2 regions of the Microbacterium sp. zg-B185 genome follow, and region 2 is predicted to be linked to the other one. Evidence: predicted binding sites of a transcription regulator. Region 2 holds the regulator's gene; the other holds the start of a gene.
The links. The regulator HspR, encoded in region 2, represses chaperone genes until heat shock. The targets are predictions, from matches to a motif close to AAGTTGAGTCNNNNNGACTCAACTT.
Positions count from the first base shown of each region.

Region 1: QNO12_RS10695 (ATP-dependent Clp protease ATP-binding subunit) is a predicted target of HspR. The motif match lies at 4,430-4,454, and genes of this name have one in related genera.

Region 1 covers NZ_CP126739.1:2,213,911-2,228,164, reverse strand. The annotation lists gene QNO12_RS10725 (serine hydrolase domain-containing protein) at 1-397, shown strand, start outside; gene QNO12_RS10720 (glucose-6-phosphate dehydrogenase) at 436-1,803, opposite strand; gene QNO12_RS10715 (hypothetical protein) at 1,959-2,138, shown strand; gene QNO12_RS10710 (hypothetical protein) at 2,135-2,878, shown strand; gene QNO12_RS10705 (Dyp-type peroxidase) at 2,948-3,907, shown strand; gene QNO12_RS10700 (UBP-type zinc finger domain-containing protein) at 3,914-4,282, opposite strand; gene QNO12_RS10695 (ATP-dependent Clp protease ATP-binding subunit) at 4,479-7,052, shown strand; gene QNO12_RS10690 (EI24 domain-containing protein) at 7,143-7,883, opposite strand; gene QNO12_RS10685 (DUF3817 domain-containing protein) at 7,964-8,428, shown strand; gene QNO12_RS10680 (VOC family protein) at 8,443-8,814, opposite strand; gene QNO12_RS10675 (heme-binding protein) at 8,895-9,362, opposite strand; gene QNO12_RS10670 (DUF6510 family protein) at 9,364-9,621, opposite strand; gene QNO12_RS10665 (FAD-binding oxidoreductase) at 9,621-10,403, opposite strand; gene QNO12_RS10660 (molybdopterin-dependent oxidoreductase) at 10,400-10,990, opposite strand; gene moaA (GTP 3',8-cyclase MoaA) at 11,097-12,164, shown strand; gene QNO12_RS10650 (MoaD/ThiS family protein) at 12,157-12,402, shown strand; gene QNO12_RS10645 (molybdenum cofactor biosynthesis protein MoaE) at 12,423-12,845, opposite strand; gene moaCB (bifunctional molybdenum cofactor biosynthesis protein MoaC/MoaB) at 12,838-13,827, opposite strand; gene QNO12_RS10635 (molybdopterin molybdotransferase MoeA) at 13,824-14,254, opposite strand, start outside.
Region 2 covers NZ_CP126739.1:3,432,745-3,446,998, reverse strand. The annotation lists gene QNO12_RS16365 (MFS transporter) at 1-98, opposite strand, end outside; gene QNO12_RS16360 (cation:proton antiporter regulatory subunit) at 244-732, shown strand; gene QNO12_RS16355 (cation:proton antiporter) at 742-1,941, shown strand; gene QNO12_RS16350 (GNAT family N-acetyltransferase) at 1,948-2,517, opposite strand; gene dnaK (molecular chaperone DnaK) at 2,758-4,638, shown strand; gene QNO12_RS16340 (nucleotide exchange factor GrpE) at 4,641-5,258, shown strand; gene QNO12_RS16335 (DnaJ C-terminal domain-containing protein) at 5,275-6,264, shown strand; gene QNO12_RS16330 (heat shock protein transcriptional repressor HspR) at 6,319-6,834, shown strand; gene QNO12_RS16325 (MmcQ/YjbR family DNA-binding protein) at 6,892-7,296, shown strand; gene QNO12_RS16320 (potassium channel family protein) at 7,373-8,101, shown strand; gene QNO12_RS16315 (AI-2E family transporter) at 8,098-9,162, shown strand; gene QNO12_RS16310 (hypothetical protein) at 9,210-9,824, opposite strand; gene QNO12_RS16305 (glycosyltransferase) at 10,015-11,235, shown strand; gene QNO12_RS16300 (glycosyltransferase) at 11,242-12,480, shown strand; gene QNO12_RS16295 (GlxA family transcriptional regulator) at 12,848-13,867, shown strand; gene QNO12_RS16290 (M28 family peptidase) at 13,955-14,254, opposite strand, start outside.

The sequences.
Region 1 (14,254 bases), 1.2 Mb from region 2:
GCAAGGCAACCGCACCAACGTGCTGCATCTCCCGGTCAGAGGCAACGGCGACGGCGGGATGTACTTCACTGCGGACGACCTGCACCGGTTCTGGAACGCATTACTGGACGGCCGGATCGTGTCGCCGTCTTCCCTGGCGGAGATGATTCGTCCTCGCTTCGACGTTCCGTCGGAGCACAAGCGGTACGGGATGGGGCTGTGGCTCGGCCGCCGCAACTCCTCGCTGATCCTGGAGGGCTACGACGCCGGCGCATCATTCCGGTCCACCCACATCCCCGAAACGCGCACCACGGTGACCGTACTCGGCAACAGCTCAGAGGGCGCCTGGCCGGTGATCTACGCCCTCGCGGACGCCATGGACGGGACGGTTCGCGGGAAGTTCGCGGACGAGAGCTGACGGGAGGAGGTGCAAGGCTCACCCCGCAAAGCGCGGGCTCACCAGCCCTTCGGGCCGAGAGACCCCGCCGGGTACTCCTCGAGCGGGACCTCGTCCTTGCGCCACGCGCTGATCACCGGCTCGAAGATGCGCCAGCATTCTTCTGCCATGTCGGCTCGCACCGAAAGCAGCGGGTCGCCCTCGACGATGCCCTGCAGCACCTGGCCGTAGGGCAAGAGGTCGCCGAGCTCCTTCTTCGCGACCAGCGTGCTGCGCTCGAGGGTGAACGGATCGCCACTCCCGTTCATCGTCAGCCCCAGTTCCACCGCCCCGGACTTGAGGTCGAGCATGATGGAGTCCGGGGCCGGTGCGCCGCCGAATCCGGGGATCTCCGGGACCGGCCGCAGGCGCACGCGCACCTGCGTGGTGTATTTCCCGAGCGCTTTGCCCGACCGCAGCACGAATGGCACGCCCCGCCACCGTGCGGTGTCCACCTCGAGCGTCACCTGCGCGAGCGTCTCGGTCTTCAGCGCCGGGTCCACACCCGGCTCGTCCGTGTAAGAAGGCAGCGAACGATCGCCCACCTTGCCGGCCGTATAGCGTGCTCGGTGGCTGGAGGCTGCCGGGTCGTCGCCCCAGACGTGGGTCGCGCGCAGGATCTGGGCCGCGTTCGATCGCAGTTCCACTTCGTTCAGCCGCGGTGGCTGCTCCATCGCAATGAGCGCGAGCACCTCGAGCAGGTGGCTCTGCAGCATGTCGATCAGCGCACCGGCGCGGTCGTAGTAGCCGCCGCGTCCCTCCAGGCCCAGCAGCTCGTCGTACACGATCTCGATGCGCTCGATGCGGCGGCCGTTCCACACCGACTCGAAGAACTGATTCGCGAAACGCAGTCCGAGGATGTTGAGCACCATGGACATCCCGAGGAAGTGATCGATGCGGAACACCTGCTCTTCCGGCACGAGTTGCGCGATGAGGCGGTTCAGAGCGCGGGCAGAAGTCAGATCCGTGCCGAACGGCTTCTCGAGGGCGAGCCGGGTGCCTGCGGGGAGGTCGAGCTGCCGCAGGGCCGCGCACACGCGGGCGGTGACGGCCGGCGGCAGGGCGAAGTAGATGATCGGCGTGTGGTCGCACGCCTGGATCAGGAGGCGCAGCTGTTCGGGGTCGGTGACGTCGGCGGTGATGTACCGTGCCGACTCGAGATACCGGTCGGCGTTCTGTGGATCGGTGACCTGTCCGAAGCTGTCTCGGATCAGCTGCCGCCACTGCTCGTCGGTGCGTTCCTCCTGCGCGGCGCCGAGCACCTGCACGTCGTAGTCGTGCGCGGACAGCAGACTCGCCAGCCCCGGAAGCAGCAGACGCTTGGTCAGGTCGCCGCCGGCTCCCAGGATCAGGATGCTGACGCTCTCCGGCACATTGCGCTTGGTCACAAGCCGAGGGTAGGTCGCGCTCGCCTGACGCGACGCCCCCTGGTGCGCACGCGCCGCCGGTGCTAGTTCCGCGCGCTCTGCTTGTTCTCGCTGGGGGTCATCCGCGTCCGGCGCACGGTTGTCCCGCCGCCCGCTCCGGGCGTACCGTGTCGGGCATGCAGCCGAAGGCGCGGGCAGCCGCGGTCGTGATCGCCACCGCCGCGGCGGCCGTGGGGATCGCCGCCCTGCGGCGGCGGCGACGTGCCGCCGAGTACCAGTACGAATACGGTTTGTCCGCGGTGCACGCCCGTGCCGCCGCGGTCTCGGGTCGGTCCCCCGGCGGGGAACGGCCGTGAGCGGAGACGAGGAACAGCCGCCCACCCCGCCCGTCACGCATCCGCCCGCGAACGAGAAGACGCCGCCGATCACGCGCCCGCCCGCTGCGCCCGCCGAGCCGCGGCCGGCCCCGGCGCCGGGCGTCACCCGCACCGCGCTGATCTGGATCGGGGTGGCGGTCATCGCACTGTCGTTCGTGGCGTCCTTCCTGGGCGCAACGCTCGCACGCTCGGCCGAGTCCGCGCCGGTCTCGGAGCCCCTCACCACGCCCACGGCGACGAGCGAACCCAGCACGGACGAGTATGAGGACGCGCTCGAGGAGATCCTCCCGGCAGGTGCCGCAGTCCGCGCCGGGTCCGGTGTCCCGGCCGCCGGCAAGGGCGACGAGGGCGAGGTCTACATCGACATCTCCACCGCCGATCTCTATCTGTTCCAGGACGGGGAGTGGGTGAACGTCGGCAACATCCGCGCCGCGGCGGCTGAGCACCTCACCGGCCAGACCGGTCCCGAGGGCGCGGCCGGCGAGCCCGGCTCTCCCGGCGAAGCGGGTGCGCCAGGTGCGCCGGGCACCCAGATCTCCCTCGGCGTCGGCACACCGGCGAATGATGCGTGCGAGACCGACGGGGACATCTTCATCGACACCGAAGTCGTCGCCTTCTACCAGTGCGCGGCCGGCGCGTGGATACGCTTCGGGCCGTCCGCGGGCGTGGCGCCCGCCCCGCTGCCCACCCCGACCACCGACCCCGGGTCGGACGGCTGATCGATCACGTCTGCGGCGGCATCCGGCGGGGAACGCCGCCCCGGGAGTGGGCGCTCCTGTACTGCGACCATGAGCATGGGGGACACCCACGATCGCGTGCCGATCCAACCGCAGAGCATCGGCGCCCCCCTCTCGCGCGCCGCCGTCTTCCTGACCGGGGTGCTCACGGATGCCGATGGGGCGGCCGAGCGGGTGAGGGCCGTGCTCGGCGACGTCGGGGGTATGGTCCGCACCGTGGGCTTCCGCGATCTCGGTGGCCGACTCTCGTGCAACGTGGGCATCGGTCACGACGTCTGGTCGGCCGTCACGGGTCTGCCGTTGCCCGCCCAGCTGCACCCCTTCGTGGCCGTACGCGGCCGTGCCCACTCGGCGCCGGCCACGCCGGGTGATGTCTTCTTCCACATCCGTGCAGAGCGCGCCGACATGTGCTTCGAGTTCGAGAGACTGCTGCTGCACGCCCTCGGCGATGCGGTCGCCGTCGCCGACGAGACGATCGGGTTCCGCTACTTCGACTCCCGCGACCTGCTCGGCTTCGTCGACGGCACGGAGAATCCCACCGGCTCCGGAGTGATCGAGTGGACGCTCGTCGGAGACGATGATCCTCCGCACGCGGGAGGCAGCTACATCGTGGTGCAGAAGTACCTGCACGATCTGGACGCGTGGCAGGCGCTGTCCACCGAGGTCCAGGAGCAGATCATCGGGCGGACCAAAGCGGACAACGTCGAGCTGGACGATGCCACTCTCCCGCGCCCATCACACAAGGGCCTGGCGACGATCGTCGACGCGAACGGCGAGGAGCACGACATCCTGCGCGACAACATGCCGTTCGGCCGCCCCGGTCAGGGCGAATTCGGCACATACTTCATCGGCTACTCGAAGGACCTGTGGGTGATCGAGCAGATGCTGAGCAACATGTTCCTCGGCCGCCCGGTCGGCTCTTACGACCGGATCCTGGACGTGTCCTCCGCTGTCACCGGGGGAACGTTCTTCGCTCCCGCGAACGACGTCCTGGACTCGTTCTCGGATTGAGGCGACTCAGTCCGCCTCGGCCGCGGCCTCGAGGATTGCTCGCCAGTTCGCCGGCACCCGATCGGCGGGACCGGGGACGGTCTGGCTCAGCGGGTGGCTCTCCGGCGGCGCGAGCCGCGGACCGCGCGCGTATTCGTTGGCAACGTAGTCCCAGAACCAGTCCTCACCGGGTTCGAAGCTGCGGATGATGCGGTGCCCCGTGGCGCGGAAGTGCTCTGTCGCGTGCTTGTTCAGGGAGTCGTCACAACAGCCGATGTGCCCGCACAGCGCGCAACGGCGCAGATGCACCCACCACGAGCCGGTCTCGTCGCATTCCACGCAGCCATCGCCGCTGGGCGGAACGCTCGGATCGATGTAGTCCGACAGTTCGGTCATGATTGCTCCTCGCCGGAGGATGTGGCCTTCCCGCGATGCTACCGAGAGACGGACGACAGCGTGTGCGAAAGCGAACCGCCCCGCGGATGCTGGGAATACCCTCGGCGGTAGATCGTTTAAGTTGATACGAGTTGGCTCAAGTACCTAAACTTGACACAGCAAGACTCAAGTTTCATCAGGAGAGATTCCAGAGACAATGCCCCAAGACTTCACACCCCAGGATGCCGAAAACGGCTCGAGTGCGTTCGACGAGTTCCTTGCGCGCTACCTCGATGGTGAGCGCGCCCGCGCGTCGCGGTCCATCGACCTGACGCGCTTCCTGAGCCTGCGCACACAGCAGTTCCTGCAGCAGGCCGGCGCCTTCGCGCTGGAGCGCGGCCAGCGTGAGCTGGACGCCCTGCACGTGCTGCGCATCCTCGTGAGCGAATCGCCCGCCAAGGACGCGGTGCAGCGCATCGGCGCCGACCCGGCCGCGATCGCGCGCGCCGCCGAGCAGCGCCTGCCGCAGTCATCCGACCCGGCCGACGTCGAAGGCGCCGTGATCACCCCGTCCGTGCAGCGCGCGCTCTTCCACGCCTTCCAGGTGGCGCGCTCCTCCGGCTCGACCTACGTCGACCCCGAGCACCTCTTCTTCGCGCTCGTCCTCGGCCAGGACGCCCCGGCGGGGCAGATCCTCGCCCAGGCCGGCGTCACGGCGGACGCGCTGCTTCAGGGCGCGCGCCAGACCGTGTCTCCCACCGGCGAGCCGGTGACCGAGCAGGGTCAGGATGCCGCGGCCTCCCAGACGCCCATGCTCGACAAGTTCGGCACCGACCTGACCGCGCGTGCACGCGCGGGTTCGCTGGACCCCGTGATCGGCCGCGAGGACGAGATCGAGCAGACCATCGAGATCCTCAGCCGGCGCACGAAGAACAACCCCGTGCTGGTCGGCGAGGCCGGTGTGGGCAAGACCGCGATCGTCGAGGGCCTCGCCCAGGCCATCGTCGCCGAGGCGGTGCCCGAGCAGTTGCGTGACAAGCGCGTGATCTCGCTCGACCTGCCCGCCATGCTGGCCGGTACCCGGTACCGCGGCGACTTCGAAGAGCGCCTGACCGCCACGATGGACGAGGTCTCCAGCCTGGCCGGCGAGCTCATCCTCTTCATCGACGAGGTGCACACCGTCGTCGGTGCCGGCGGCGGCGGCGAGGGTGCGATGGATGCCGGAAACATCCTCAAGCCCCGCCTGGCCCGCGGTGATCTGCACCTCGTCGGTGCGACCACCCTCAAGGAGTACCGGGTCATCGAGAAGGACCCGGCACTGGAGCGCCGGTTCCAGCCGGTCCGCGTCGCGGAGCCGAGCCGAGAGGATGCCGTGCTGATCCTGCGCGGACTGCGGCCCGCCTATGAGCAGCACCACGCGGTCACGTACACGGATGACGCTCTGCGCGCGGCCGTCGAGCTGAGCGACCGCTACGTCTCCGACCGCGTCCTGCCGGACAAGGCCATCGACCTGATCGACCAGGCCGGCGCGCGTCTGCGCCTCCGGCTGGGCGTCAAGGTGGATGTCTCGGCACTGATGGCCCGGCTCGCCGAGCTGGAGGCGGACAAGAACGCCGCCGTCGGAGCGGAGAAGTACGAAGAGGCATCCCGCATCCGCGACCAGATCGCGGAGGTCCAGGAGCGTCTGAACCAGGCCACCTCGCAGCCCGCCCCGACCGCGGTCGTGGACGAGCCGGAGATCGCCGCCGTGATCAGCCGCGCCACCGGCATTCCGGTTCAGCGGCTCACCGAGACCGACCGCGAGCGCCTCGCCGCCCTCGAGGACGAGCTGCACGCGCGGGTGATCGGCCAGGATGACGCGGTCACCGCGGTCGCCAAGGCCGTGCGTCGCAACCGCACCGGCATGGGCGACGCCCGCCGGCCGGTCGGATCGTTCCTGTTCCTCGGCCCCACCGGCGTCGGCAAGACCGAGCTGGCCAAGGCCCTGGCCGCGAGCCTGTACGACGACCCCTCCACGGGCACGGGCACAGGTGGCAACGTGATCCGGTTCGACATGAGCGAGTTCGGCGAGCGGCACACCGTATCGCGGCTGGTCGGCGCCCCTCCGGGATACGTCGGCTACGACGAGGCCGGTCAGCTGACCGAACGTGTGCGGCGCAACCCCTATTCGATCGTGCTGTTCGACGAGATCGAGAAGGCGCACCCCGACGTGTTCAACCTGCTGCTGCAGGTGCTCGATGACGGCCGCCTGACCGACGGTCAGGGTCGCACCGTCGACTTCCGCAACACCGTCATCGTGATGACCTCGAACATCGGAAGCGAGTTCCTCGCCTCCCGATCGGGTGCCATCGGGTTCGTCGCAGATGGTGGCGGGGAGACCGGGTTCGGCAGCGAGAAGGATCTGCGCGACCGCGTCATGGGCAAGCTTCGCGAGGCGATGCGACCTGAGTTCCTCAACCGCATCGACGAGATCGTGCTCTTCCGCAAGCTGGCCCGAGCGCAGCTGCGCGAGATCGTGCGGCTGATGCTCGGGGCGACCGAGCAGCGGCTGGCCGGACGCGAGGTCACACTCCAGGTCACGGACGCCGCGATCGACTGGCTGGTGGACAACGGCTACGAGCCCGAGTACGGCGCTCGCCCGCTCCGCCGCCTCATCCAGCGCGAGGTGGATGACCGGATCGCCGAGCTGTTCGTCAACGGCGAGCTTGTCGACGGCGGGGCTGTCACCGTCGACGCACGGGACGGCGCAGTCATGGTCTCCCGCGCACAGGTGCTCCCGGTCGCTGCCTGATCATCCCTGCATGACAAGAACGTGCGCCGCAATCGCGGCGCACGTTCTTTCGTGTCCGAGGGGCCGGTGCGTCCGCGGGCCGGACACGGCTCAGTGCTCCACCGGCTTCTTGTCCAGAAGCGACCGCGCGAGAACCGTCGACCCCGCCACGGCCGCCGGCATCGTGGCGACCGCTCCGAGCGGCACCAGGAAGCACAGCTGGGTGGCGACGCCGAACCCCAGCACGCGGGCACGGTTGGCTCTCATGAGCACGCGCCGCTGTGCGCGCTGCACACCCCGAGCGGATAACGCGCGCGACGAAAGCTCCTCGGCCAGCAGCCAGCCGGTCAGCAGCACGGCCAGCACCGCCCCGAGGACTCCGCCGACGACGGGGATCAGCCCCACCAACGCCGCGCAGACGGCAACCAGCACACCACGCAGGAACAATCCGACACCATCGCGCACCGACCGCCAGAAGCCCGCATCGGCGTCGATCTCGGCATCCCCGAGGTCACGCTCGACCGACCGCCAGATCCGGTCGTAGAACGGCTCGCCCACGATCAGAGTCAGCGCGGTGAACGAGACCGCCACGAGCACGAGCGCAGCGCCCACCATGGCTGTGCCGATCGTGACGCGCACGACCGTCGCCCACAGCCCCGGCCAGCCATCCGCCCACGGGGTGATCGCGACGGTGAGCCCGGGCAGCGCGACACCGAGGGCGATCAGTCCGGCCAGCAGTACCGCCGCGACGATCCCGGCGGGGATCAGTCCGAGCGCCATGAGGCCGGGCCTGCGACGCCAATAGGCGAACCCGCGGCCGAGCAGCCCCATCCCTCCGATGAACTCGCGCATCGCTGACAGCCTACGGGCGCGCGGAGGCGGGTCCCGGACCCGCGTAGGCTCGTACGTTCCGCCACCCGCAGAGGAGACCTGTGTTCCGCGCACCCCGAACTCTGTTCCGCACGCTCGCGGTCGCCGAGGCCATCTCATGGACCCTGTTGATCACCGGGCTGATCATCAGGGCGACCCTGGACGTTCCCCTCGCCGTGACGGTCGGCGGCGGCATCCACGGATTCGTCTTCCTCTCCTATGGGGCCACTGCCATCCTGGTCGCCAAGAATCAGCGGTGGGGCGTCGGGCCGACGGCGATCGCCGTGGTGAGCGCGATCATTCCGTACGCGACCATCCCCACCGAACTCTGGCTCGACCGCACGGGACGGCTTTCCGGGGCGTGGCGGGTCGCGGAATCCGATGATCCGCGCGATGCCGCATGGCACGACCGCCTCATGCGGGTGCTGCTGCGCCGTCCGTGGATCCTGGCACTGCTGATCGCCGGGGCCGTGATCGCGGTCTTTGTGGTGCTGCTGGTCCTGGGTCCGCCGGGAGGGCGCGAATAGCAGCCCCGGCCGGGTCAGTCGCGGGCAGGCAGCTGCTGCAGCGTCCAGGTGTTCCCGTCCGGATCGTCGAAGGTCACGAAACGACCCCACGCCTGGTCGTCCACGCCGCTGGCCTCCACGCCGAGCGAGCGGAGGTGCGCGAGCGCCTCATCGGCATCCGGCACGACGACCTGGATCGTGTTCTGCTGCCCGGGTGGAAGGTCGATACCGAGGCCTTCGCCGAACGCGATCGAGCACGCCGATCCCGGGGGCGTCATCTGCACGAAGCGGAGCCCGTCGAACGGCACCTGGTCATGATCGGCTGAAAAGCCGATCATGCCGTAGAAATCCTTCGCACGATCGACGTCCGTCACCGGCACGACGACGAGTTCGATCTTCCAGTCCATGTCGCTGCCCTTCCTCCGGCGCGGGTGCGCCGGGGCCCACTGTAGGGACCACCGCGGACACGTCCGGTCCGGATCCGCGGTCAGAGGGACCGGAAGCGCCGGAGGGTCTCCGCCGCGACGGCATGGTCGATGACATCCGGTTCGCCCGACATCGTGATGGTGCCGACGAGTTCGCCCGCGACGAAGATCGGCACCGCCCCGCCGTGCGCGCGGAAGAGGTCGTGGTCGAGGTCGGTTCGTTCCGCGAACGGCGTGCCGGCCGCTTCGTGCCGCCGTCGCACCAGCAGCGAAGGCTCGCCGAACCGTTCCGCCACGGCTGCCTTTCCGGCGAGCCAGACATCGTTGACCGGGCCGGTGGCGCCCAGCTTGGCGAGGAAGACCTCGTCTCCGCGCAGCACGATGCGCACGGCGAGATTGCCGCCGTGATTGCGGATCATCTCGACGGCGAGCAGGCCGAGCGTGACGGCGTCGTCGTTGTCGAAGGCGGGGCGGTCGAACGGGGGGACCGCCTCGAGATCCTCGATGGTGAACACCGGAAGATCGGGCATGTCAGCGGCTCACCTCCAGGGCGCTGATGCCGGGCATGCCGAACCAGACGCGACCACCGTCGCCTTCGACGAACGTCGCCAGCACACTGTCGCAGTGGCTGCAGCGGGCGACCGTGCCCATCGCCGTCGCGTACACGACTGCGACCGCGATCATCCCGTGCGTGCCGCACGTGGTGCAGCGGGCCTCCGCCGTGGTGGCATCCCACCCGAGCATGTCCACCAGGCGTCCGGCCAGGACGTTTCCATCCAACTTCGTCATCACGAGCCTCCGAATCTCTCGGTACGGACGCTGCCGGGCCGGTGCCCGGACTCGACCAGCCACCCCGCCACCGTCTCCACGAACGGCGTCGGGCCGCACACGAACACCAGCGGGTCGGATGCCGCGGGCAGCGTCGCCGCGTCCAGCACCTCGCGGGTGATCCGGCCGGGACCGGTCGGCCACCCCTCCGGAACCTGTCTGGTGTAGACGAAATCCAGCCACAGCGCGGGAGCGGCGGCAGTGAGCTGCTCCAGCTCGGCGCGGAAGAACACGTCCTGCGGCGTGCGTGCCGAGTACAGCAGGCGGAACTCGGTCGCATCGTCCGCTTCGGCGTGCGCGCGGGCCATCGCGAACAGCGGGACCACGCCGGAGCCGCCGGCGATCAGCTGCACCGGCCGGGACGGTTCGCCTGCCGGTGGGGGCGTCCACACGAAGTACGCACCGAGAGGCCCGTGCATCTCCACCTGGTCCCCTTCACGCAGGTCGTGCACCAGGAACGGCGAGACTTCTCCGTCGGGCAGCTCATCGACGGCGAGGAGGACGCGTGTGCCCTCGCCCGAGGAGGCGATCGAGTAGGACCGGGTGGCCTGGTACCCGTCGGGTGCGGTCAGGCGGACATCCAGGTGCGATCCGGCGTCGTTGCCCGGCCAGGTCGGCACCTCGAACGCGATGCGCCGCGCCGTCGGGGTCTCCGGCCGGGAGTCGGTCACGGTCGCCGTGTGCCAGCCCGCCCGCCGGTGCGCCTTCGCGGGGGGCGCATCCGCCGGAGCCGGCCCGCTCACCAGTACCGCTCCTCCAGCCATGGGTCACCGTGCAGGTGGTAGCCGTTCTGCTCCCAGAACCCCGGGTCGTCGTCGGGCATGGTGACCAGCCCGCGCACCCACTTCGCGCTCTTCCAGAAGTACAGGTGCGGTACCAGCAGCCGTGCCGGCCCGCCGTGCTCCGGATCCAGGGGCTCCCCGTCGGCCTCGAACGCGACCCAGCTCTTGCCGTCGAGCAGATCCTCCAGCGGGAGGTTGGTCGTGTAGCCGCCGTAGGAGTGGGCCATGACGTACTCGTGTTCGGTCTGGACGCTCTTCCAGATCTTGTCCAGCGGAACGCCCCGCCAGGGCATCTCGAGTTTGCTCCAGTGCGTGACGCAGTGGATGTCGGTGGTGATGTCCTCCACGCCCAGTGCGCGCAGCTCGTCCCAGCTCCACCGGTGCACGCCGTTCTCGGTGCGGATGGAGAACTCCCAGTCGGCGGTGTCCACGTGAGGGGTCGGCCCGGCCGAGAGCACCGGCCAATCCGCGACGAGCGTCTGGCCCGGGGGGAGCCGCGGATCGCGGTCGCCGCGTCGGCCGGAAAAGCCACGAGTGATGAAAGACATGGGAGAGCCCCTTCCCGTTTGGGGATCACACTAGTGACGCGACCCTGCCGCTGTCACGGGACTCCTGCATCGCCCCGTCACCGAGCGGTGCGCATAGGCTGAAGTCATGTCGACCCTTCAGCTCGGGATGCCGCGGATCCACCGCGATCCTTCGAGCGCGCCGGATACGACCGGGCGCCCGGACACGCCCGATCTGGTCGATCGCTTCGGCCGCGTCGCCCACGACCTGCGCATCTCGGTCACCGAGAAGTGCTCGCTGCGCTGCACCTACTGCATGCCCGAGGAGGGCCTGCCCAGCATCCCCAAACGCGACCTGCTCACGGCCGATGAGATCGCGCGCCTGGTGGGCATCGCCGGACGGGATCTCGGCATCCGCGAAGTGCGATTCACCGGCGGGGAGCCGCTGACCCGCGCCGACCTGGTCGAGATCGTGGCACGCTCGGCCGCGGCGGCGCCGGGGCTGGATCTGTCGATGACCACCAACGGCATCGGCCTGGACAAGGTCGCCGAACGCCTGGTCGGAGCCGGGCTGGGGCGCGTCAACATCTCGGTCGACACGATCGACCGTGAGCACTTCGCGCGGCTGACGCGCCGCGATCGCCTCCCGGCGGTCCTGGCCGGCATCGACGGCGCCGTCCGTGCCGGACTGGGCCCGATCAAACTCAACGCGGTGCTGATGCGCGAGACGCTCGATGATGCTCCCGCGCTGCTGGCCTGGGCGGTCGAGCGCGGGCTGCGTCTGCGGTTCATCGAGCAGATGCCGCTGGACGCGGACGCGGCCTGGCGCCGGGCGAACATGGTCCCCGCCGCCGAGCTGCTGGACGTGCTGTCCGGGCGGTTCGGTCTGACCGAGGCGGGGCGCGACGATCCGTCCGCGCCCGCCGAGGAATGGCTCGTGGACGGCGGCCCCGCCACCGTCGGCATCATCGCGTCCGTCACGCGGTCGTTCTGCTCCGCCTGCGACCGGACCCGGGTCACCGCCGAAGGAACGGTGCGATCGTGCCTGTTCGGCGACGACGAGACCGACCTGCGCACGCTGCTGCGCGGCGGAGCGAGCGATCAGGACATCGCCGACCGGTGGCGTGCGGCGATGTGGGGCAAGCAGGCCGGGCACGGCATCTCCGATCCGGGCTTCGTGCCGCCGGAGCGTTCGATGGGAGCGATCGGTGGCTGAGGTCCGGGTGCGGTACTTCGCGGCGGCAGCGGATGCCGCGGGACGCGTCGACGAGACGCTCTCGGTGCCCGGTGCCACCGTCGGCGACCTGCGGGAGCTGCTGGTCACCCGCTACGGCGAGGCGATGGCGCGGGTGCTGCGCTCCGGCTCGATCCTGGTGGACGGCGTGGTCAGTCGCGACCCGCAGCGCACGCTCGGAACCGGCGCGGACGTCCTGCCCCGCTTCTCCGGCGGCTGACCCGCGGTCGACGGGGCGGGCTACAGGCCGACCCACTCCGTCGTGCCGGCGGCGAGGTGCTGCCGCTTCCAGATCGGCGTGCGCTCCTTGACGAGGTCCACCAGCTGCGCGCACACCGCGAACGCGTCCGCGCGGTGCGGCGCCGAGACCGCTGCGACCAGCGCCACGTCGCCGATCGTGAGGGCGCCGACGCGGTGCACGGCCGCCACGCGCAGACCCGAGGCCTGCGCGATCTCGGCGCAGACGGCGGCGAGGAAGCCCTGTGCGTCCGGATGCGCCTCATAGTCGAGGGCATGCACCGACTCCCCGTGGTCGTGATCGCGCACGACGCCTTCGAAGACGACCAGTGCGCCGTCGGCGGCGGTCATCACGAACGCCTCGGCCGCCGCACGGTCGATGGGCTGATCGGTGATCAGGGCGAGGTAGCGCTGCGGGTCACTCATGTCCGCCGCCCTCGGCCTGATCCAGCACGTGCGCGAGGAGCGGCTCCAGGACCCCCAGGCCGTCACGGACTCCGCCGGTCGAGCCGGGCAGGTTGACGATCAGTGTGCGGCCCGCCATGCCCGCGACTGCGCGGCTCAGCGCGGCCGTCGGCACGGCCGCGCGTCCGGCCGCGCGGATGGCCTCGGCGATGCCGGGCAGTTCGAGGTCCAGGAGCGCCCGCGTGACCTCCGGGGTGCGATCCTGCGGATGCAGCCCGGTGCCTCCGGTGGTGAGCACGACATCCGGCGCGTCCGCTACGATCCCGGCCAGCGCGGGCCCCACCGCGGCATCCGCTGTCACCGACGCGTCACTGACGGTGAACCCGCGCTCACGCAGCCACTCGACCAGGAGCGGGCCGGTGGTGTCGGCGCGGGTGCCCGCCGCGGCGGCGGTGGAGGACACCAGGACCTCCGCGCGTCGTCCCAGGCCGATCGGCGCCGGTGGGTTCTCCGACTCGGGATGCCGCGCCCCGCCGTCCCGGGACCACTCGCCGTGCTTGCCGCCGGACTTCTCCAGCAGCCGGATCTCGCCGAGCTGCGCGCGCGGATCGACCGCTTTGATCATGTCGTGCAGCGTGAGTCCGGCGATCGCCACCGCGGTCAGGGCTTCCATCTCGACCCCCGTGCGCGCCGTGACCGAGACCGTCGCGTCGATCAGGATCGTGTCCCCGTCGAAGTCGAAATCGATGGTCACCGAATCCAGGGGGAGGATGTGCGCCAGCGGGATCAGCTCGCTCGTGCGCTTGGCGCCGGCGATGCCGGCGATGCGGGCGGTGGCCAGCACGTCGGCTTTGGGCAGGTCGTCCGCGCGCACCAGCCGGAGGACCTCCGCGGTCGTGGTCAGGCGGCCGGCCGCCCGCGCGACGCGACGCGTGACCGGCTTGGCGCCCACGTCGATCATGCGGGCGCGGCCATTGTCATCGAGGTGGCTCAGCGTGCTCATAGGTCAACGGTATCCACCGTGGCGCCGGCCGGGAGCACGGTGACATCCGCAGGCACGTCGATCAGCACATCCGCGGCCGCCAGGGCCGCCACCAGATGCGATCCCGCACCGGCCACGGTCGCCACACGGTCGCCGTCGGTGAGGCGTCCGCGCAGGAACTGCCGGCGCCCGCTGACCGACTGCAGGGGCGCGGCGAGCACGCGCGGGGCGCGAGCGGCGGGGGGCAGCCCGGCCAGTTCGCGCAGCAGCGGTGCCACGAACAGTGCGAAGCCGAGCTGGCTGCTGACCGGGTTGCCGGGGAAGCACACGACCGGGACGGTCCGGTACCGGGCGTACGCCTGCGGACCGCCCGGCTGCATGTCGACGGTTCCGACGGTGGCGCCGAGCGGCTCCAGCAGCTGCCGCACCGGCTCGTGGGTGCCCATCG
Region 2 (14,254 bases):
TCCTCCGCGGCCATCGCCGTGGCCAGCGCATCGGTCGGGGTGACGCCGGAGAACTGCGGCCCCTCAGGCGTCGTCCCACGAAGATCAGGATCGCTCATGTCCGTCACGGTAGGGCCCTTCGGTGAACGGCGGGTGCGGCAGTGCACGCGGGCCGCGTCTCTGCGGCCTGCTCAGGCTACCCCGGCATGCACCGCCTGGCGGAAGCGACGACGCCGGTACCGCGGACGGTGCCATTATGTACGCATGCCTGCCCACGTCGAACGCGCCGAGCTGCCTGGAATCGGTGTCCGCCACGACATCGTGACCGAGGAGGGCCGCCGGCTCTCGGTACTGAACCTCCGCGACGGCGGCCGTCAGATCGCGCTGTCCGATGAGGACGATCCCGACCGTGCCGGCGAGACGATCACCCTCAGCGACGACGAGGCGATCGCCCTGTCCGAAGTGCTCGGCGCCTCCGTCCTGCTCACCGAACTGGCCGGTTTGCGCCATCAGGTCGAAGGCCTCGCCGTCGAGCAGATCCCGGTGCGCGCCGACTCTCCCTTCGTGGCTCGCCCGCTCGGGGACACCAGAGCCCGCACCCGCACCCGATGCTCGATCGTCGCGATCGTGCGGGCGACCGAGATCCTGCCCGCTCCGGGGCCGGACGACGTTCTGCGCAGCGGCGACTTGCTCGTCGTCGTCGGCACGCGTGATGGCCTCGACCACCTCGTCCGCATCGTCAGCGGCACCTGATCGCAGCGGATGGCCCACAGCGCGCTCGTCCTCGTCGAGATCGGCGCGCTCATCCTCGGGATCGGGCTGCTCAGCCGGCTGGCGTCTCGCCTGGAGATCTCACCGATCCCGCTGATCCTGCTGGGCGGTCTCGCATTCGGCGAGGGTGGATTCTTCCCCTTCACGCAGGGCGAGGAATTCATCGAGATCGGCGCCGAGATCGGCGTCATCCTCCTGCTGCTTATGCTGGGACTGGAATACACCGCACGCGAACTGGTCTCCAGCCTGAACGGATCGAAGGCCGCCGGCCTGATCGACATGGCGCTGAACGCGGTTCCCGGGGCCCTGCTGGCGCTGCTGCTCGGCTGGGGCCCGGTCGCCGCGGTCGCGATGGCGGGCATCACCTGGGTCTCCTCGTCCGGCGTCGTCGCCAAGGTCCTGCAGGACCTCGGCCGTCTCACCAACCGCGAGACGCCCGTCGTGCTGTCGATCCTGGTCATCGAGGATCTGGCCATGGCGTTCTACCTTCCGGTGCTGACCGCGCTCCTGGTCGGGACCGGCCTGCTGGCCGGCACCGTCTCGGTGGTGGTCGCCCTCGCCTCGGTCGCGCTGATCCTGTACGTCGCGCTGCGCCACAGCAGGATCGTGTCCCGCCTCGTCTGGTCCAAGGAGGCCGACGTCCTGCTGCTGTCGGTGTTCGGCCTGACGCTGCTGGTCGCGGGCCTCGCCGAGGGCGCCAACGTGTCGGCCGCCGTCGGAGCGTTCCTGGTCGGCATCGCGATCTCCGGGCCTGCCGCCAAGCACGCGCAGCGCGTGCTGACACCGCTGCGGGACCTCTTCGCGGCGGTGTTCTTCCTCTTCGTCGGCCTCTCCACCGATCCCGGCGAGCTGCTCTCGATGCTCGTGCCGGCGATCCTGCTCGCGATCGTGACGATGGGCACCAAACTCCTGACCGGCTACATCGCCGCGCGGCGCGCCGGCATCGGTGAGGCCGGACGCTGGCGCGCGGGCTTCGCGCTGATGCCGCGCGGCGAATTCTCCATCGTCATCGCGGCCCTGGCCGTCGCGGCCGGCGTGGACCGGTCCCTCGCCGCCCTCGCGACGGCCTATGTCCTGATCACGATGGTGGCCGGCCCGCTCCTTGCCCGCATCCCGGATTCCGGCCGGTTCATCCAGACCACCCGACGCATCGAGGCCAAGCGCCACGCGGGTTCCGCCACGGCCGGTTAGCGGCGCTCAGGCGCGCCGCGCGGACCACTCCTGCTCCAGCATCGCGTAGACGCCGGTGTCGGCCCACTCGCCCTTGAACCACATGTGCTCGCGGAAGTGCGCTTCACGGCGCATCCCGAGTCGTTCGCACAGCGCGACGGATGCCGCATTCCGAGGGTCCAGTTCGGCGAAGACCCGGTGCAGGCCGAGCTCGCCGAACGACAGGTCCAGGAGCAGTCCGGCGGCCTCTCGGGCGTAGCCGCGCCCCTGGAAACGAGGATCCAGGAGCCAGCCGAGCTCGCCGGCCTTATCCGGCACGCTGGCGAGCCTGAGATACATGGTCCCGATCAGCTGCCCTGCGCTGTTGCGGATCGCGGGCTGAAGGTAATCGTCCGGCGCGGCCAGGCGCGTGGCCGCGGCATCCCGGTCCAAGACGTCCCGCACGCGCTCCGGCGAGCGCGGCTCGTAGAGCAGGTAGCGGCAGACCTCGGGATCGGACTGGATGGGGTACAGCGCGTCGAAGTCGTGGGGGCGGAGCAGATCCAGGCTCACCCGGTCGCCCTGAATCGGCTCTCGGAACTCCCACGGCAGGGGCATGGGCCCATCCTGACAGCCGGAGCCGTACGCCGCAGCCTGCGTGCACCGGAGACCGCAAAGTTGAGCCATTCCTTATCAAGTTCATTTGACAGGCTCGAGCGACCTCCGGTAACCTTGAGTCATCGCGGCTCAACCCCTTCGAGGCCGAGGCTCACGTCTCCGGTTCGGGGTTGCCCGCCAACGACTTCACACCACCCGGGGTCCGGATTCGTCCGCCCCTGAACAAGGAGAGAGAAACACATGGCCCGTGCTGTTGGAATCGACCTGGGAACCACGAACTCTGTCGTGGCCGTCCTCGAGGGCGGCGAGCCGAAGGTCATCGCGAACGCCGAAGGCTTCCGTACCACCCCGTCCGTGACCGCGTTCACCAAGGACGGCGAGGTGCTGGTCGGCGAGACCGCCAAGCGCCAGGCCGTCACGAACGTCGAGCGGACCATCTCGTCGGTCAAGCGCCACATGGGCACCGACTGGAAGTTCGACGTCGACGGCAAGAAGTGGACCCCGCAGGAGATCTCTGCGCGCATTCTGGGCAAGCTCAAGCGCGACGCCGAGGAGTATCTCGGTGACACCGTGACGGATGCCGTCATCACCGTGCCCGCGTACTTCAACGACGCCGAGCGCCAGGCGACCAAGGAAGCCGGTGAGATCGCCGGCCTGAACGTGCTGCGCATCATCAACGAGCCGACTGCGGCCGCCCTCGCCTACGGTCTGGACAAGGGCAAGGAGGACGAGCTCATCCTCGTCTTCGACCTCGGTGGCGGAACGTTCGACGTGTCCCTGCTGGAAGTGGGCAAGGACGACGACTTCTCGACCATCCAGGTGCGCTCCACCGCCGGTGACAACCGCCTCGGCGGTGACGACTGGGACCAGCGTCTGGTGGACTACTTCATCAAGCAGTTCAAGGACACCACCGGTGTGGACGTCTCCCACGACAAGATCGCGCTGCAGCGTCTGAAGGAGGCCGCGGAGCAGGCCAAGAAGGAGCTCTCCAGCTCCATGTCCACCTCCGTGAACCTGCCCTACCTGTCGCTGACCGACAGCGGACCGGTCTCGCTGTCCGAGACGATCACGCGCGCGAAGTTCGAGGACCTCACCAAGGACCTGCTGGACCGCACGAAGAAGCCGTTCGAGGATGTCATCCGCGAGGCCGGCATCAAGGTCTCCGACATCGACCACGTCGTGCTCGTGGGTGGATCCACCCGCATGCCCGCCGTCGCCGAACTGGTCAAGCAGGAGGCCGGCAAGGAGCCCAACAAGGGCGTCAACCCGGACGAGGTCGTCGCCGTGGGCGCCGCACTGCAGGCCGGTGTCCTGCGCGGTGAGCGCAAGGACGTGCTGCTGATCGACGTCACCCCCCTGAGCCTCGGCATCGAGACCAAGGGTGGCATCATGACGAAGCTGATCGAGCGCAACACCGCGATTCCGACCAAGCGCAGCGAGACCTTCACCACGGCCGATGACAACCAGCCGTCGGTGGCGATCCAGGTGTTCCAGGGCGAGCGCGACTTCACCCGCGACAACAAGCCGCTGGGCACGTTCGAGCTCACCGGCATCGCCCCCGCGCCGCGCGGCATCCCGCAGGTCGAGGTCACGTTCGACATCGACGCGAACGGCATCGTGCACGTGTCCGCCAAGGACAAGGGCACCGGCAAGGAGCAGTCGATGACGATCACCGGCGGCTCGTCGCTGCCGAAGGAGGACATCGAGCGCATGGTGCGCGAGGCCGAGGAGCACGCGGCCGAGGACAAGAAGCGCCGTGAGTCGGCCGAGGTCCGCAACCAGGCCGAGACGCTGTCGTATTCGATCGACAAGCTGATCAAGGACAACGACGACAAGCTGCCCACCGACGTCAAGACCGAGGTGCAGGCCGACGTGGACGCGCTCAAGGCCGCGCTGGCCGGCGAGGACGACGACGCGGTCAAGACCGCGTTCGACAAGCTGAACCAGAGCCAGGGCAAGCTGGGCGAGGCCATCTACGCGTCCGGTCAGGCTTCGCAGTCCGCTCCGGATGCCGGGGCCGATGCTTCGGCCGGCGCCGGCGCCGCGGACGGGGCCGCCTCATCCGATGAGGATGTGATCGACGCCGAGGTCGTCGACGACGAGGACGAAGAGAAGAAGTAGCCATGACGGACAAGAACTTCGAAGAGCACAGCGCTGATCGCGAGCCTGCCGACGAGGTTCGACCGGACGAGGAGGGGTCGGAGGCGCAGGTCTCCGGCCCCGACTCGCAGCCGGGCGAATCCGACGAGGGCTGGACGGTCGAGGACATCCTGAACGCCGCGCAGACCGTCGATGCCGCGTCCGAGGACGCCGGTGCCGCCGACCCGGATGCGCCCCTGATGGTCGACCTCAAGCGGCTGCAGGCCGAGTACGCCAACTATCGACGGCGCACCGAGGACCAGCGCGAGCGCGAGATCGAACGAGCCAGGGGCGAGGCCGTGAAGGGTCTCCTGCCGGTGCTCGATGATTTCGACCGCGCCGACAAGCACGGCGATCTGGTCGAGGGCAGCCCCCTCGCGGCGATCGGCGACAAGGTGCGCGCGCTGGCCGAGAAGCTGGGTGCCGTCGCGTACGGCGTCGTCGGAGAACCCTTCGACCCGCAGCAGCACGAGGCGATCTTCCAGGCGCCGACACCGGGGACCACCGAGCCGACGATCCTCGAGGTCGTCGAAGTCGGCTACCGCCTGGGTTCGGTCGAACTGCGGCCCGCGAAGGTGGTCGTCGCGGTGCCGGCCGAGTAAGCAGGAGGATCACTGGATGGCCAGTCAAGACTGGTTCGACAAGGACTTCTACAAGGTCCTGGGTGTCGATAAGAGCGTCAGCGAGGCCGACCTGAAGAAGACCTACCGCAAGCTCGCGCGCACGTACCACCCCGACTCCAATCAGGGTGACGCGAAGGCGGAGGCCAAGTTCAAAGAGGTCAGCGAGGCGTACTCGGTGCTCTCCGACCCGGAACAGCGCAAGGAGTACGACCAGATCCGGGCGATGGGCTCGGGGGCTCGTTTCACGGCGGGCGATCAGCCCGGCGGGTTCGAGGACGTCTTCAGCATGTTCGGGCAGGGCCGTGGCGCCCGCCAGGCGGCGCCGGAGGACTTCGACGACATCTTCAGCATGTTCAACCAGCAGCAGGGCGGCGGTTTCGGCTCCGGTCGGTTCGGCCAGCCCTCGGGCGGATTCCGCGGGTACGGCGGCCCGCGCCGGGGCGCCGACGTGACCGCCCGCACGACGATCGATTTCATCACCGCGACCCGCGGCGAGACGATCACGCTGCAGGGCGAGGACGGCAAGCCGTTCAAGGTGAAGATCCCCGCCGGCGTCGCGGACGGCCAGAAGATCCGCCTGCGCGGGCGGGGGCGTCCGTCCCCGGATGGCGGCGAGTCCGGTGACATCGTCGTTCAGGTGGCGGTGCGACCGCACCCGGTGTTCACCCGGGAGGGGCTCAACCTCCGGGTCACCGTGCCGGTGACCTTCACCGAGGCTGCGCTCGGCGCGACGATCGAGGTGCCCACCCTCGGCGGCGATCCCGTGAAGCTGCGCGTTGCGCCCGGCACGCCATCGGGCCGGGTGCTGCGTGTGAAAGGCCGCGGCGTGCAGACCGGGAAAGGCACCGGAGACCTCCTGGCCGAGGTGCAGGTCGCGGTGCCGTCGCATCTGGACGAGGCGGCCCGCGAGGCGCTTCAGCGGTTCCACGATCTGGAGCCGAAAGAGAACCCTCGCGCGGACCTGATGTCGAAGGCGCGCGGATAGCCCGCAGCGGGCTGAGCAACGAGATCCAGTGAGAGAGGGGATGAGGTGAGAGGGATGGCTGACCGAGAGATCGACGAGGACGCCCCGATCTTCGCGATCGCCGTCGCCGCCGAACTCGCCGGCATGCACCCGCAGACTCTGCGGCAGTATGACCGGCTCGGCCTGGTGGTTCCGGCCCGCACGCGGGGCGGATCGCGCCGCTATTCCACGCGGCATGTGGAGCAGCTGCGCGAAGTCGCCCGTCTCTCCTCCGACGGCATGAGCCTGCCGGCGATCGCCCGCATCATCGAGCTCGAAGATCGCGTCCGCGAACTGCACCATCGGGTCAACGATCTCGAGGCCCGCATGCGCGCCGAACTGGAGAACCGCCCCGGTGCGCGCGTCTTCGCCGCCGGGGCCACAGGGTCGGTGATCACGCTGCGTCAGGGCCGACGGGTGCGGCGTGCGACCGACATCGTGGTCTGGCGACCGCGCCTGGCACTGGAGAACGTGCCGGACGCGCCGGACGGGACGCCGGAAGAGGCGGTGGGTTCGCGCGGCGGAGTCGGCGCAGCCGAGACCCAGGGCTGAGTCCGGCGCGCTCCGGAGAGGCTTGGCGGCGGAGGCGGGAGCGAGCACACTGTCGGTATGCCCACTCTGGCCGATGTGCGCACGATCGCGCTGGGCTTTCCGGAGACGTTCGAGAAGGTGGACGGCCATCGCGGCGGCGCGGGCTGGCGCACCGCGGACGGCCTGTTCGTCTGGGAACGCGGTCCCAGCAAAGCCGACCTCGCCGCGCTGGCGGAGCTGGGCAGGTCCTGGCCGGAGGGCGCCGTCGTGGGGGTGCGCACGGACGGGCTGGAGGGCAAGGAGGCGCTGCTCGGCGCGTACCCCGATGTCTTCTTCACCATCCCGCATTTCGACGGCTACCCGGCCGTCCTGGTCCGCCTGGACATCATCACGCGGGACTTCCTGCGCGAGGTGATCACCGACTCGTGGCTTCTGAAGGCGCCCAAGCGGCTGTCCCGGGGCTGGCTGGCAGAGCACGAGTGACGCGGGGGTGCGGTGCGGTCGCCGCCGCGCCGCGCGGGATCCGGCATCCCGCCGGTGCCGGTTCTAAAGTTCGGGCATGACCGAGGAGCGGTGGCGGCAGCTGACCTACTGGCCGCTTCTGGTCTCCTCGGTGATCTTCATCGTGGTGTACTCCTGGCAGGTGATCGCCGACCTTCAGGGCACCGCCTATCTGGTCGCACGCGTGTTCATCCTGCTGACGTGGGTGAGCTTCGCCGTCGACTACACCGTGCGGCTGGGGTTGGCTCACCCGCGCGGTCCGTGGTTCCGCAGGCACATCTTCGACCTTCTGGTCGTCGTCCTTCCGGTCCTCAAGCCGCTGCGCCTGCTCAAGGCGCTCACCCTCGTCCACATGCTGCAGCAGACCGCGGGCACCGCCCTGCGCAGTCGCATCGCGATCTACGGATCCGGTGCGGCTGCCGTGCTCATCTGGGTCGCGGCCCTGGCCGAGCTCGAAGCGGAGCGCGGAGCGGCCGGCGCCAACATCGAGACCTTCGGCGATGCGATCTGGTGGGCGTTCGTCACCGTCACGACCGTCGGCTACGGCGACTTCTATCCGGTCACCCCGTGGGGCCGCACGATCGCGGTGCTGCTGATGTGCGGAGGCGTCGCGCTGGTGGGTGTGGTGACGGCGACGCTGGCGTCCTGGGTGCTGGAGCGGGCGGCCATCGGCCGGGACGCCGACGAGCCGGCCACCCGTGGACAGCTGCGCGATGTGGCGCACAAGATCGACGACATCAGCGCTCGCCTGCCACGCCCGCCCGCCGAGAACGCGGACGCACGATGAGCGATTCCGGCCGGGTTCCCCCGCCCGCGATGGCGCCCTCCCTACGGCTTCTGCTCGGCTTGGCCGCAGCGGTGATCGCGCTCGCCGGCCTGTTCTTCGCCCGCGAGCTGGTCGGCCCGCTCGTGCTGGCCGGCGTCATCGTGATCATCTGCCACCCGGTCCGGCACGGGCTGGAGCGCCACCGCTGGCCGCGCTGGCTGGCCACGACCGCGGTGATCGGCCTGGCCTACCTGATCCTGGCCGTCCTCGGGGTGCTGCTGTTCTTCGCGGGCACGCAGTTCGTCCGACTCGTCGGCGACTACACCGACCAGCTGCGCGACGCGGCCGGCGGCTTCGTCGACTGGCTCGGAACGGTGGGCCTGAGCGATGAGGCCTCGGATGCCGCGGCATCCGTCTTCGAGCCGTCGAGCATCGTGTCGGCGGTGACATCCGTGGGCGGAACGGCGGTAGGGATCCTCACCGCGATGTTCTTCGTCCTGGCGTATGTGATCTTCATGGCCGTCGACGGGGCCCGCTACAGCCGAGCCGAGGCGGCCTTCGGCACCGCCGCGACCCCCGTGGTCCATCGCATCCGGCTCTTCAACTCCGGCGTACGCCGCTACTACGTCGTCAACGCCACCTTCGGGGCTCTGGTCGCGGTCCTCGACGGACTGGCGCTGTGGGCGATCGGGGTCCCGGCACCGGTGGTGTGGGCGATCCTCGCGTTCGTGACCAACTTCATCCCCAACATCGGCTTCGTCATCGGCCTGATCCCGCCCGCACTGCTTGCCCTGGTCGTCGGCGGCTGGCCGCTGATGCTCGTCGTGATCGCGATCTACAGCGTGGTCAACGTCGTGCTGCAGGTCCTGGTGCAGCCGAAGTTCGTCAGCGACGCGGTGGATCTCACCCTCACGCTGAGCTTCTTCTCGGTCATCTTCTGGACCTTCATCATCGGCCCGCTCGGCGCGATCCTGTCGATCCCGCTCACCCTGCTCGTGCGCGCGCTCGTGCTGGACGTCGACCCGGACGCGCGCTGGCTGCGCTGGCTCTCCGGGGACACCGCCGGCACGGCGCCGCGCTGAACCGCAGCGCCCTCCGCGGAGCGCGGCGTGCCGGCCGCGCGGATGGCTCAGGGCTCGATCCGCAGGACCTCCGGGGATTCGCCGACCGCCAGGTCATCCACGATCCGCAGGGTGCGCGCCAGATCGTCGACGGCGCCGATCACCGTGCCGAACCGCTCGCGGTCGCCGCACACCGCGGTGACGGTCACGAAGTGGGTGCCGGTATCCCATGTGTACGTCGCGAACGGCGGCGTGCGCTGATCCGGGGGCAGCGGGATCACCAGCTTCTCGCCCATGCCGAGGTACGTGCCGCGGAACGACTCGGTGTCGTCGTACTCCATCGGCAGCGAGGCGCGCGCGGCGCGCAGCTGTGCGGTGGCCTCCTGAACCTGAGCCATCACCACCAGCAGTTCCGGGTCCGCCTTCCACACCCACACCAGCACGCGGCCCGCCGCGCGGCGCATCAGGAACGGGGTGGCCTGGCTCATCGCCCACGCTGCGAAGCCACCGCGGCGGCGCGGACTGCCGCCGTCGGCCGGCGTCCCGGACGCGCCGAGCGCACGCGTGGCCTGATCGAGCAGCATGCCGATCGCGGCCTTGCGGTGCCGGCGACCGCCGAACATCAGGGAACCGGTCACGGCGACCCAGCGGTTCGGGTCGGCATCAGCCTGAAGTCGGGGCATGCCTCCAGGGTACGAGGTGGGAGCACCGCATCCGCCGCCGATCGCACCGCGCCGGCGGGGACCCCGGGCGGACATCGGACCCGGCCACGGTGCTTCCCGGCCTCCCACAGACCCCTCCGCTAGAGTTGAAGCGCGCACGCACCGACCTGTGCGACCCGCCCCCAGCGCAGAGATAGGCAACCAGCATCCCGTGACCCCGTCCGAGACGCCCGACGATCCCCGCGCCGACGGGCCGGACACCCGCCGACCCCTCGCGGTCCTGATCGGCGCCGACACGTTCGCTCCGCACGTCAACGGCGCAGCGCGGTTCGCCGAGCGCCTCGCCGCCGGCCTGGTCTCGCGCGGGCACGAGGTGCACGTCATGGCGCCCAGTGCCACGCACTGGACGCGCGGAACCTCGACCGAGATCATCGAGGGCGAGCCGATGACCGTGCACCGACTGCCGTCGTGGCGCTGGTATCCGCACGACTGGCTCACCTTCGTGCTGCCGTGGATGTCCAAGCACCACGCCCGACGCGTGCTGGACGAGGTCAAGCCCGACGTCGTGCACATCCAGTCGCACATCGTGATCGGCCGCGGGCTGTCCCGCGAGGCGCGCAAGCGCGGCATCCCCATCATCGCCACCAACCACGTGATGGCCGAGAACGTCCTGGATCACACCACCCTGCCGAAGGCCTTGAACGACGTGATGGTCAAACTCGCGTGGGCGGACGCGAAGCGCACCTTCGGCATGACCCGCGCGGTGACCACACCCACTCGCCGGGCGGCGGATTTCCTGGAGTCGACCATCGACATCCACGGGGTCATCCCGATCAGCTGCGGCATCGATCGCTCCAACTACGTCCCCGACCTGACCCCGCGCGACGCCAACCGCATCCTGTTCGTCGGCCGGCTCACCACCGAGAAGCACATCGACGTCCTGCTCAGGGCAGCGGCACAGCTGGATGCTGGGCTGGACGTGCACGTGGATCTGGTCGGAGAGGGGGATCAGCGCAAGAACCTCGAGCAGCTCGCGCATTCCCTCGGCCTGGACGCGCGCGTCCGCTTCCACGGACACGCCCCCGAGGAGGAGCTGCGTGCGCTGTACAGTCACGCCAGCGTCTTCGCGATCGCCTCGATCGCCGAACTGCAGTCGATCGCGACCATGGAGGCGATGGCCTCCGGTCTGCCGATCGTGGCCGCCAACGCCGTGGCGCTGCCGCACCTGGTGCACGACGGCGTGAACGGGTACCTGTTCGAGCCGGGCAACGTCCAGGAGATGTCCGCGCGGCTCGCGGACGTGCTCACCGCAGCTCCCGAGGAGCGCCTGCGCATGCAGCGGGCCTCGCTCGACGGCGTCGTGATCCACGACATCAACCGCACACTCGACACGTTCGAGGCGCTGTACCGCGGCGACCCGATTCCGGAATAGGTGCCGATGCACGTCGTGATGTTCGGCGATCAGCACGTCGAATCCCTCGGCGGGGCGCAGGTCTCGATGCGGTTGCAGCGGCGCTTCCTGGAGCGTGCCGGCCACACCGTGAGCATCGTGGCGCCGCGGATGCACGGCCCCCGCGCCGGCATCGCGGACGACGCCTACATCGATACACCCTCGATCCCGCTCACGGTCGATCGCGAATACTCGATGTCCTGGCCCGGGCGCCGCACGGACCGGTTCGTCGACGCCGCCCTGTCCGGTCGCCCGCCGGTGGACGTGGTGCACGTCCAGGGTGACTTCTGGGGCGCATTCATCGGCCACCGCTTCGCGGCGCGGCACGGACTGCCGGTGGTGCACACCATGCACAACCGCGTGGACGTCGGGATCGAGGCCACCGCGCCGTTCCCGGGTGTGGTGCTGCGGAGCCTGAACGCGTGGCAGCGGCGCGTACTCGCGCCGGTCGGGCGCGGCGCTGCGGCCGAGCGCGACCGGACCGCAGCGAGCACCGGGCTGGACGGCTGGGCGTACCTGCGCCGCTTCGCCGCGCGGTCGCAGGCGGTCACGGCGCCGTCATCGCATTTCGCGCGGCGGCTGGAGCAGCACGGCGTGACTCCCGGCCTCGGGGCCGTGCCCGGAGTCGATGTCGTGTGGAACGGGATCGACGACGACGTGCTGGATGCCGCGCTCGCCTCCGAACCGGCCCGGCGGGCCGCGGGGCGACCGCGCCTGGTCTGGCTCGGGCGGATGAGCCCCGAGAAGCGTCTGCTGCCGTTCCTGGAGGCCGTTGCCGAGGCCGGGATCGAGGCGGAGGTGGAGATCATCGGCGGCGGGGGGCAGGAGGGTGCGGCGCGCAGGCTGGTGCAGCGGCTCACGCCCACGGCATCCGTCGTGTTCGCCGGTCGGCTGCCGTACGTCCAGACCCTGCACCGCATCGCCGCGGCCGACGCGGTCGTGCAGACCTCGATCGGCTTCGAGACGCAGGGCATGACGGTGTTCGAGGCCGCAGCGCTGGGCACGCCCGCGGTGGTCAGCGACCCGGATATCGCCGCCGAGCTGGGATCGGGCCTCTGGGCGGTGCCGGATGCCTCATCCGCGGCGCTGGCGGCAACCCTGCGCACCGCGGTCACACAGATCGCGAGCGGGCACGGCCCGATTCCGGACGGCTCTGTGCGGGACAGATTCCGGCAGTCGTCGCGCACCGCGGCGATGGTCGAGGTCTACCGGCGCGCTCGGGCCTGACCGGGGCAGCGGTCGTCAGCGCGGACCTGCCCGTGTGCGGCGCATGACTCCTGCACTCTGCGAGCAGTGGTGCCGGGGCGAGCCGGTATCCGGCCTTCCGCGATCGCCGATGGTGGCGAAGTGCAGGAGTTATGGGCCTGTGGTGGACGGGGACCGCTCAAGGAAGGCGCGTGTAGTCGGTCGGCACCCGGTGGTAGCCGTCCTTGGTCAGGGCGAGGACCGAAGCACCGATCGCGTAGGCGGCAATGGCGGCAACTGCAATGATCATCAACATGGCAGGAACGCTACGCTTGACCGAATCCCGCCACGAGTGGCAGGATGGCCATGCAGCGCACGATTACTGCCACGACCCCATCGAGGAGCCGCCATGAAGACCGTTGCCGTCATCGTCCAAGACGGATTCGCGCCCTTTGAGTTCGGTGTCGCGTGCGAGGCGTTCGGTCTGGACCGCACCGACGACGGCATCCCGAACTTCGACTTCCGCATCGTGGCCCCCGCGCCCGGGATCGTGCAATCCAAGCTGGGTTTCTCGATCAATGTCGAGAACGACCTGTCCTTCGCGTACGAAGCCGACCTCGTGGTGGTCTCGCCCACGCCCAAGGAATGGTGGGGCCGGACGGATGCGCGCGTGCTCGAGGTGGTTCGGCACGCCGCCGGACGCGGAGCCTGGCTGCTCAGCGTCTGCAGCGGATCGTTCATCCTGGCCGAGGCCGGCGTTCTGGACGGACGGCGCGCGACGACGCACTGGATGTACGCCGACACCATGACCCGGATGTACCCGGCGATCGACGTGGATCCAGACGTGCTGTACGTGCAGGACGGCCGCATCATCACCAGCGCCGGCACCGCGGCGGGCCTGGATGCGTGCCTGCACCTGCTGCGTCAGGAGCTCGGCGCCGAGATGACCAACACGATCGCACGCCGCATGGTGGTGCCGCCGCAGCGGGATGGCGGGCAGGCGCAGTTCATCTCTCGGCCGCTGCCGCAGGTGGCCAGCCTCTCGCTGTCGCCGGTCACGGATTGGATGCTGGCGAACCTGCGAATGGAGCTGACCGTCGATCAGCTCGCCGCGAAGGCGCACATGTCGCCGCGGACGTTCGCGCGCAGGTTCAAGGCCGACTACGGCACGACGCCGGCGGCATGGCTCGGCCGGCAGCGGATCATCCACGCCCAGCGGCTGCTCGAGCAGACCGACCTGGGCCTGGACCGCATCGCCTACGAGTGCGGTTTCGGATCGGCATCCGTCCTGCGCCAGAACTTCTCGCGCGTGCTCGGCACCACCCCGACCGCGTACCGGGCGACGTTCTGCTGCGGGATCGGGACCAACGGCTCCGCGCTCGAGGCGCACGACACCGCGCGCGCGACGGCAGCGGTCCCGGCGGCATAGCCCGGGCGGATCGGGCGCGCTTCGCTGCCGCTCACACCGAAGCGGCGGGGACGCACCGCCCCCGCCGCTTCGGTCGCACCGTGCCCGTTACTGCGTGAAGCGGTCCCGGAGGGCGTTCAGGTCGAGGCCCGACCCCGCCGACTTCGCGCTGAAGGTGTCCACCGTCCCGGTCACGGTCGACGTGTCGAACGCGAACGTGATGATGGCCGCCGCCATCGCGTCGGAGTTGACGTCCAGGGCGATCCGGTTGACGTTGCCGGTGAGCCGCTGCTTGTACGACTTGTTCAGCGCCTTGTACAGCTCCTGGTCCGCGCCGTCCGCAGTCAGGCTGTCGCACTGCTGGTGGTAGCAGGGGTCGTACGCGACATCCGGGAGCCCGCCGTACAG